2 regions of the Streptomyces sp. NPDC028907 genome follow, and region 2 is predicted to be linked to the other one. Evidence: riboswitches for the same ligand, from Rfam matches in the RefSeq annotation. Region 2 holds a riboswitch; the other holds the start of a gene.
The links. A riboswitch is a leader RNA that binds a small molecule or an ion and turns the genes downstream of it on or off. The one in region 2 is predicted to bind glycine.

Region 1 (3,397 bases), on a different contig from region 2:
CACGCCGTTCGTCACAAAACGATCCTGGACACCCTCGTTCTTGTCTCCGCAGGCACCCCTTGGACCACACCACCAGGAGGAACCAGTGTCATACCCGCGACTGCTCACCCCTGAGGAGAAGCTCGCCGACGCGAAGAAGCTGTTGAGCCTCCCGAGTATCGTCGTGATCTGCGGCTCCACCCGCTTCATGACCGAGATGAACGAGGCCGATCTGCGGGAGACCAAAGCCGGAAGGATTGTCGTCAAACCGGGCTGTGACATGAAGTCGCCGCACGAACTTTGGTCCGATCCTGTCGAGGCCGAGGAGCTGAAGGTTCGACTCGACGATCTGCACCGGGCGAAGATCCGGCTCGCTGATGAGGTGCTCGTAGTCGGCGACTACATCGGAGACAGCACCCGAGCCGAAATCGCCTACGCCCGGTCGCTGGGCAAGCCCGTGCGGTTCACGCACCCCGAAGTCGACCCTGACGCCTGACCGCCTACTGCCACCTCGACAACCAGGGCTGGCAGCCCGCCGCCTGACCGTCTCGCGATGGCTTCGGCCGCCGCCCACCCCACACCCTCCGCAGGCATCCCTTGGAATTGATCCTCTGGGTGTGCGGGGCGTGCGTGCCGCTGCTTCTGCATGGGTGGTGGTGGCCCGGCTGTCGTGGGTGGCGTGCGGGTGCCGGTGGCGCTGGTCGCGCGATAGGGGCTTCCGCAGCTCCTGGCAGAGGAGTCCGCTGATGTGCCGGCAGGGCGAATCGTTCTGAGCTGCGTTCGCGAGGGTGCCTCGTCCCGGCTTGGGCGCTGTCGCCGCTGCCGGTGGGCGGATCTGCCTGATGTGGAGTCGGGAGTCATGCTGAGGTCGCGTCCCGGGCTTCGTTTGCGTGGCCCTTGATGGTGTGCCGATGGTGCTGGTCGGCGGTGGGGGAGGCGCTGCGGAATGCCCGCGGGCTGGGCATTCGGAGGCGGTGTCAGGGGCTTTACCGGGAGGGCGTCCAGCCTTGAGGGGCGCTCGTGCTGTGTCGGTGGCGGGGGGTCAGGAGTGGGGGCGGGTTGGTCTGGGGCCGTTGTCTTCCGGGGTTTCCAGGCCTGCGATGTTGCCGAAGTCCCGGTCCGGGGGTGAGGGTGGAGGGGCTACGTCGAGGCCGTAGTGGTGGTAGAGCTGGAGTTCTTGTTCGGGGGAGAGGTGGCGGCCTACGCCGAAGTCGGGGGCGTCCTTGATCAGGGCGCGGTCGAAGGGGATGTGGAGGCTGCCTTCTACGAGCTCGCTGGGCTCAAGGGGGACGAAGGCGTCGCGGGAGAACAGGCCCGTGCGTATCGCTGCCCATTCCGGCACTCCGGTCGCGTCGTCGAGGTAGACCTCGTCGATGGTGCCGATCTTGGTGCCGTTGCGGTCGAAGGCCTTGCGGCCGATCAGATTGCGCGGATCGATGTCGGTCTGCACGGGCCCTCCACTTGGTCGCAACTCATCTGGAAGCAGTCGTAAGCACTACGAAAAGGCAGATTGGTGAGCGCGGCCACTCGAAGGTCCGTGCGTTGACCCCGCTGGTAGGCTGGCTAGCGGCTGCTGACCCCGTGCGGGAGAGTCCTCCGGACACCATCCGGAGGCGCCGAAGGAGCAAATCCTCCCCGGAATCTCTCAGGCACACGTACCGCACGGACGAGGTCACTCTGGAAAGCAGGGCGGGTGTCGACGGCTTCCGCTCTCACCGACGGTGAAAGCCGGGCGCTCTGTGCGACCCGGTGAAGCTCTCAGGTTGAGATGACAGAGGGGGAGGCCGTCCGGGTACCCGCGCCGTGGTGCCCCTCGAAGGTCGTGTCAGACCAGGAGGCCTCCGTAATGACCGCCCATCGCATTCCGCTCTCCGAGCTCGAACAGGGGATCCCTTTCGAGCAGCGTCATATCGGTCCTGACCATGAGGCTCGGGCCAAGATGCTCGCCCACGTCGGGTACGGCTCGCTCGACGAGCTCACCGCCGCCGCGGTGCCGGATGTGATCAAGAACGCCGACTCCCTCGACCTGCCGGGGGCGCGTACCGAGGCCGAGGTGCTCGCCGAGCTGCGGTCGCTCGCCGATCGCAATCAGGTGCTCGACTCCATGATCGGGCTCGGGTACTACGGGACCTTCACGCCGCCGGTCATCCTGCGGAACGTCATGGAGAATCCGGCCTGGTACACGGCCTACACGCCGTATCAGCCCGAGATCTCGCAGGGGCGGCTCGAGGCGCTGCTCAACTTCCAGACCATGGTCGCCGACCTGACCGGGCTGCCGACCTCCGGTGCCTCGCTGCTCGACGAGGGAACCGCCGCGGCCGAGGCCATGGCCCTGTCCCGGCGTATGGGCAAGAACAAGAAGGGGCTGTTCCTGGTCGACGCGGATGTGCTTCCGCAGACCATCGCCGTGATCGAGACCCGGGCCGAGCCGACGGGGGTCGAGGTCGTCGTCGCCGACCTCAGTGAGGGGATCCCGGCGGACGTCGCCTCCCGTGAGATCAACGGCGTGCTCCTTCAGTACCCGGGAGCTTCCGGTGTCGTACGCGATATCAAGGCCGTCATCGAGCAGGCCCACGAGCTCGGCGCCCTTGTCACCGTCGCCGCCGATCTGCTCGCGCTCACGCTGCTGAAGTCGCCCGGTGAGCTCGGGGCGGACATCGCGGTCGGGACGACGCAGCGGTTCGGTGTTCCCATGGGCTTCGGCGGTCCGCATGCCGGATACATGGCCGTGCACGAGAAGTTCGCGCGCAGCCTGCCCGGGCGGCTCGTCGGTGTGTCCGTGGACGCGGACGGGAACAAGGCGTACCGGCTGGCCCTGCAGACGCGTGAGCAGCACATCCGGCGGGAGAAGGCCACCAGCAACATCTGCACGGCTCAGGTGCTGCTCGCCGTGATGGCCGGGATGTACGCCGTGTACCACGGGCCCGAGGGGCTGCGCGGCATTGCCCGGCGCACGCACCGGTACGCCTCCGTCCTGGCCGCCGGGCTCGCTGCCGGCGGGGTCGAGGTCGTGCACGGCTCGTACTTCGACACGCTGACCGTGCGGGTGCCGGGGAAGGCCGCCGAGGTCGTTGCCGCGGCCCGGCAGAACGGCGTCAACCTGCATCTCGTCGACGCGGACCACGTCTCCGTCGCCTGCGACGAGACCACGAACCGGGCCCAGCTGGGTGCCGTATGGACGGCGTTCGGGGTCGAGGGGGACATCGAGGCGCTGGACGCGGTGACCGAGGACGCGCTGGCGGAGGGGCTGCTGCGCGGCGACGAGTACCTCACGCACCCCGTGTTCCACCAGTACCGTTCCGAGACCGCGATGCTGCGCTACCTGCGCAGGCTCGCCGACCGCGACTACGCGCTGGACCGCGGCATGATCCCGCTGGGGTCCTGCACGATGAAGCTCAACGCGACCACCGAGATGGAG
Region 2 (3,397 bases):
TCGACAGCCACTCGTGCTCCTTGCTGTAGCGCAGCTGCTGGGGGTTGCTCATGGCCTGAATTCTCCTGTACGCGCGGGAGTGGTGATGAATGGGGGACTACTGGAAACGCGTGTGAGCAGCGCGAATGTGCGCAGGGTCACGCACGGGGGCCGCTGTCGGTCTCTACTTGTGGTCCGGTCTGCGGATCTGGGCCGGCCTTCGCGTCCGGGCCCGTCCTCGCGTCTGGGCCAGTCTCTCCGTACGGCGCTACTTCTGCCGCTTGTAGAACGGCAGCGCCACGACCTCGTACGGCTCGTGGCTGCCCCGGATGTCCACGCCGACCCCGGCCGTGCCCGGCGCCGAGTGCGCGGCGTCGACGTACGCCATCGCGATCGGCCTGCCGAGGGTGGGGGAGGGCGCACCCGAGGTGACCTCGCCGATGACCTCGCCGCCGGCGACGACCGGGTACCCGGCGCGCGGGACGCGACGCCCCTCGGCGATCAGGCCGACGAGGACGCGCGGCGGGTTCTCCGAGGCGCGGGAGGCGGCCGCGGCGAGCGCCTCGCGTCCGACGAAGTCGCCCTCCTTCTCGAACTTCACCACCCGGCCGAGCCCGGCGTCGAAGGGGGTCAAGGAGGTCGAGAGCTCGTTGCCGTACAGCGGCATGCCCGCCTCAAGGCGCAGCGTGTCCCGGCAGGACAGGCCGCACGGGACCAGCCCGACGCCCTCGCCCGCCTTGGTCAGCGCCTGCCACAGTTCGACGGCGTGCTCCGGCTTCACGAACAGCTCGAAGCCGTCCTCGCCGGTGTAGCCGGTGCGGGCGATGAGGGCGGGGACGCCGGCGACGGTGCCGGGCAGGCCGGCGTAGTACTTCAGGCCGTCGAGGTCGGCGTCGGTGAGCGACTTCAGGATGCCCGGGGACTCGGGGCCCTGGACCGCGATCAGCGCGTACGCGTCCCGGTCGTCGCGGACCTCGGCGTCGAAGCCGGTCGCACGCTCGGTCAGGGCGTCCAGCACGACCTGGGCGTTCGAGGCGTTGGCGACGACCATGTACTCGGTGTCGGCGAGCCGGTAGACGATCAGGTCGTCGAGGATGCCGCCGTCGGCCTGGCAGATCATGGTGTAGCGGGCGCGGCCGACGCCGACGGAGGCGATGTTGCCGACCAGGGCGTGGTTCAGGAAGGCGGCCGCCCCGGGGCCGGTGACGGTGATCTCGCCCATGTGGGAGAGGTCGAAGAGCCCGGCCTTCGTCCGCACGGCGTTGTGCTCGTCGCGCTCGGAGCCGTACCGCAGGGGCATGTCCCAGCCGGCGAAGTCGGTCATCGTCGCGCCGAGCGAGCGATGCAGGGCATCGAGCGCGGTACGACGGGGGTCAGTGCTGCTCATCGGACGTGTCTCCCAAGGCGATGGGGGTCCCCCCGCGCGAGCGAATTCGAGCGTGGGGGAGGGCGAGGTCGTTCCTCCCCATCTGTCATCGGAACCTGAGAGGTTCGCCCCGACCGCCACAGGGACGATCGACGGCTTGCACCTTGGGTGGGGCCGCGTGTCCCGGGTAGAGACAGAGCGGCCCGCTTTTCAGATGTGCCTCGCCCGCGCGGTAACGGGGCCTGAGAGATTCAAGGGAGGGACTTGCTCCTTCGGCGCCCCAGCGATGCACTGCTGGGGACTCTCCCGCGCGGATTCAAACGGCCGGTATGCAGTTGGCGCGCACATCATTGCACGCCCGCGCCCGTCAACGGCAGGCCGTGTCTGTAACCGGCTTGTGGCAGGAAGTGAACGAAAATGCGAGAGATCATCCATTACCTTCTCTTTACGCTCAGTGGGGACGGGGAATCCTGACCCCGGAGGAGGACGATGACGGTGAACCGCACTACGGCGTACGCCACGACCTCGGGCATGGCGCTGCCCAAGCAGCCCGTGGCCCCGGCGGCCGAAGCCCGCGGCAGGTGCCTGGCACCCGTGGTCCGTGATCTGCGCGAGCGCTCCGGACGCAGCCCGCGCGCGCTCCTCTTCGGCCCCAAGGACCTCGTCGTGATCACCGGCCTGCCCGGCAGCGGCAAGTCCACGCTGATGAAGAGGGCGGTGCAGGGCACCCGCATCGACTCCCAGGACACCCGGGACCGCTGGGACACCCGCATGCCCCGCTTCCTCCCCTACGCCATCTACCGTCCCCTGGTCCGCCTCGCCCACTACACCGCACTGCGCCGCGCCGTGCGCTCCGGCGAGGGCGTCGTCGTGCACGACTGCGGTACGCAGGCCTGGGTGCGCGGCTGGCTGGCCCGCGAGGCCCGCCGCCGCGGCGGCAGCCTGCACCTGCTGCTGCTCGACGTCGCCCCCGACACCGCCCTGGAGGGCCAGCGCGAGCGCGGCCGTGGTGTCTCGCGGTACGCCTTCCTGCGCCACCGCCGAGCAGCGGCCCGCCTGCTGACCTCGGTGGAGGACGGCAGCCTGCCCCAGGGCTGCGGCTCCGCGGTGCTGATCGACCGGGAGGCGGCGGACACCCTGCGCCACATCGGCTTCACGGGCTGAACGGCCACGGGGTCGCACGGCGCGGACACCGGATAGCCTTCTGAGCCACAGACGTGGTTCACAGCAGGTGGTCAGAGAGATGGACTTCGCAGCGGATCTCCCCGCGGACTTCCCGGCAGGGGCACACCTCCAGGGGCACGGCGGTTGGCCGGGCAACGAACTGGAGGAGGTGCTCTCGGCCTCCCTCGGCGTGCCCTCGGCCGGCGGCCGGATCATCGAGGTGCTGGGCCGCAGCTTCGTCTGGGTGCCCCTGCCCAACGGCGGCGGACCCGCCAGCGGTCCCCTGGACCTGCCGACCGTGGAGATAGCGGGCCAGGCGTACGTCCCGGTCTTCAGCTCCGAGGAACAGTTCCGCCAGGTCGTCGGGGCCCACATGTCGCACACCGTCGCCCCCGCCGTGGAATTCGCCCGGGGTCTGCCGCCGCAGGTGGGTATCGCTGTCAACCCCGACGGCACGGTCGGCATCCCCCTGCCTCCGGCCGCGGTGGCCGAGCTCTGCCGGGTGGGCCGCACCCCGCTGGACGGCCTCACCTCCGGCGGCCGCGTCAAGCTCTACGAACCCGACTGGCAGGACGACCCGGTCGACTTCCTCGCGGCGGCCTCGGCCGAGTTCGCCGAGACCGGCGTCGTCACCACGGCCCGCCGCTGTCTGGCGGCGATCGAGACGGCCCACCCGGCGATGTTCGTCGGCGTGGAACTCTCCTCCTGGGAGGGCGACTTGCGCGCGGCACCCATGAACGCCCTCGCCCGGGCCCTCGGCCGCACCCCGGTCCCCTGGCCGGTCAACCTGGTCCTCCTGGAAGTGGCCCAGGACCCGGTGATCGACTGGATGAGGCAGAAGGTACGCCCGTTTTATCAGCGGGATTTCTAGGCGCCGGTGACGGGCAG

Region 1: it holds a riboswitch for glycine, as region 2 does, so the genes downstream of both, gcvP (aminomethyl-transferring glycine dehydrogenase) here and gcvT (glycine cleavage system aminomethyltransferase GcvT) in region 2, are expected to answer to the same signal.

Annotation. Positions count from the first base shown of each region.
Region 1 is NZ_JBVHVE010000014.1:258,124-261,520, reverse strand. Features, by position in the region: gene ACZ4UU_RS35640 (hypothetical protein) at 86-475, shown strand; gene ACZ4UU_RS35635 (PRC-barrel domain-containing protein) at 1,022-1,429, opposite strand; glycine riboswitch at 1,554-1,650, shown strand; gene gcvP (aminomethyl-transferring glycine dehydrogenase) at 1,826-3,397, shown strand, end outside.
Region 2 is NZ_JBVHVE010000032.1:603-3,999, forward strand. Features, by position in the region: gene gcvH (glycine cleavage system protein GcvH) at 1-52, opposite strand, end outside; gene gcvT (glycine cleavage system aminomethyltransferase GcvT) at 248-1,366, opposite strand; glycine riboswitch at 1,439-1,565, opposite strand; glycine riboswitch at 1,566-1,664, opposite strand; gene ACZ4UU_RS44410 (AAA family ATPase) at 1,835-2,509, shown strand; gene ACZ4UU_RS44415 (enhanced serine sensitivity protein SseB) at 2,589-3,380, shown strand.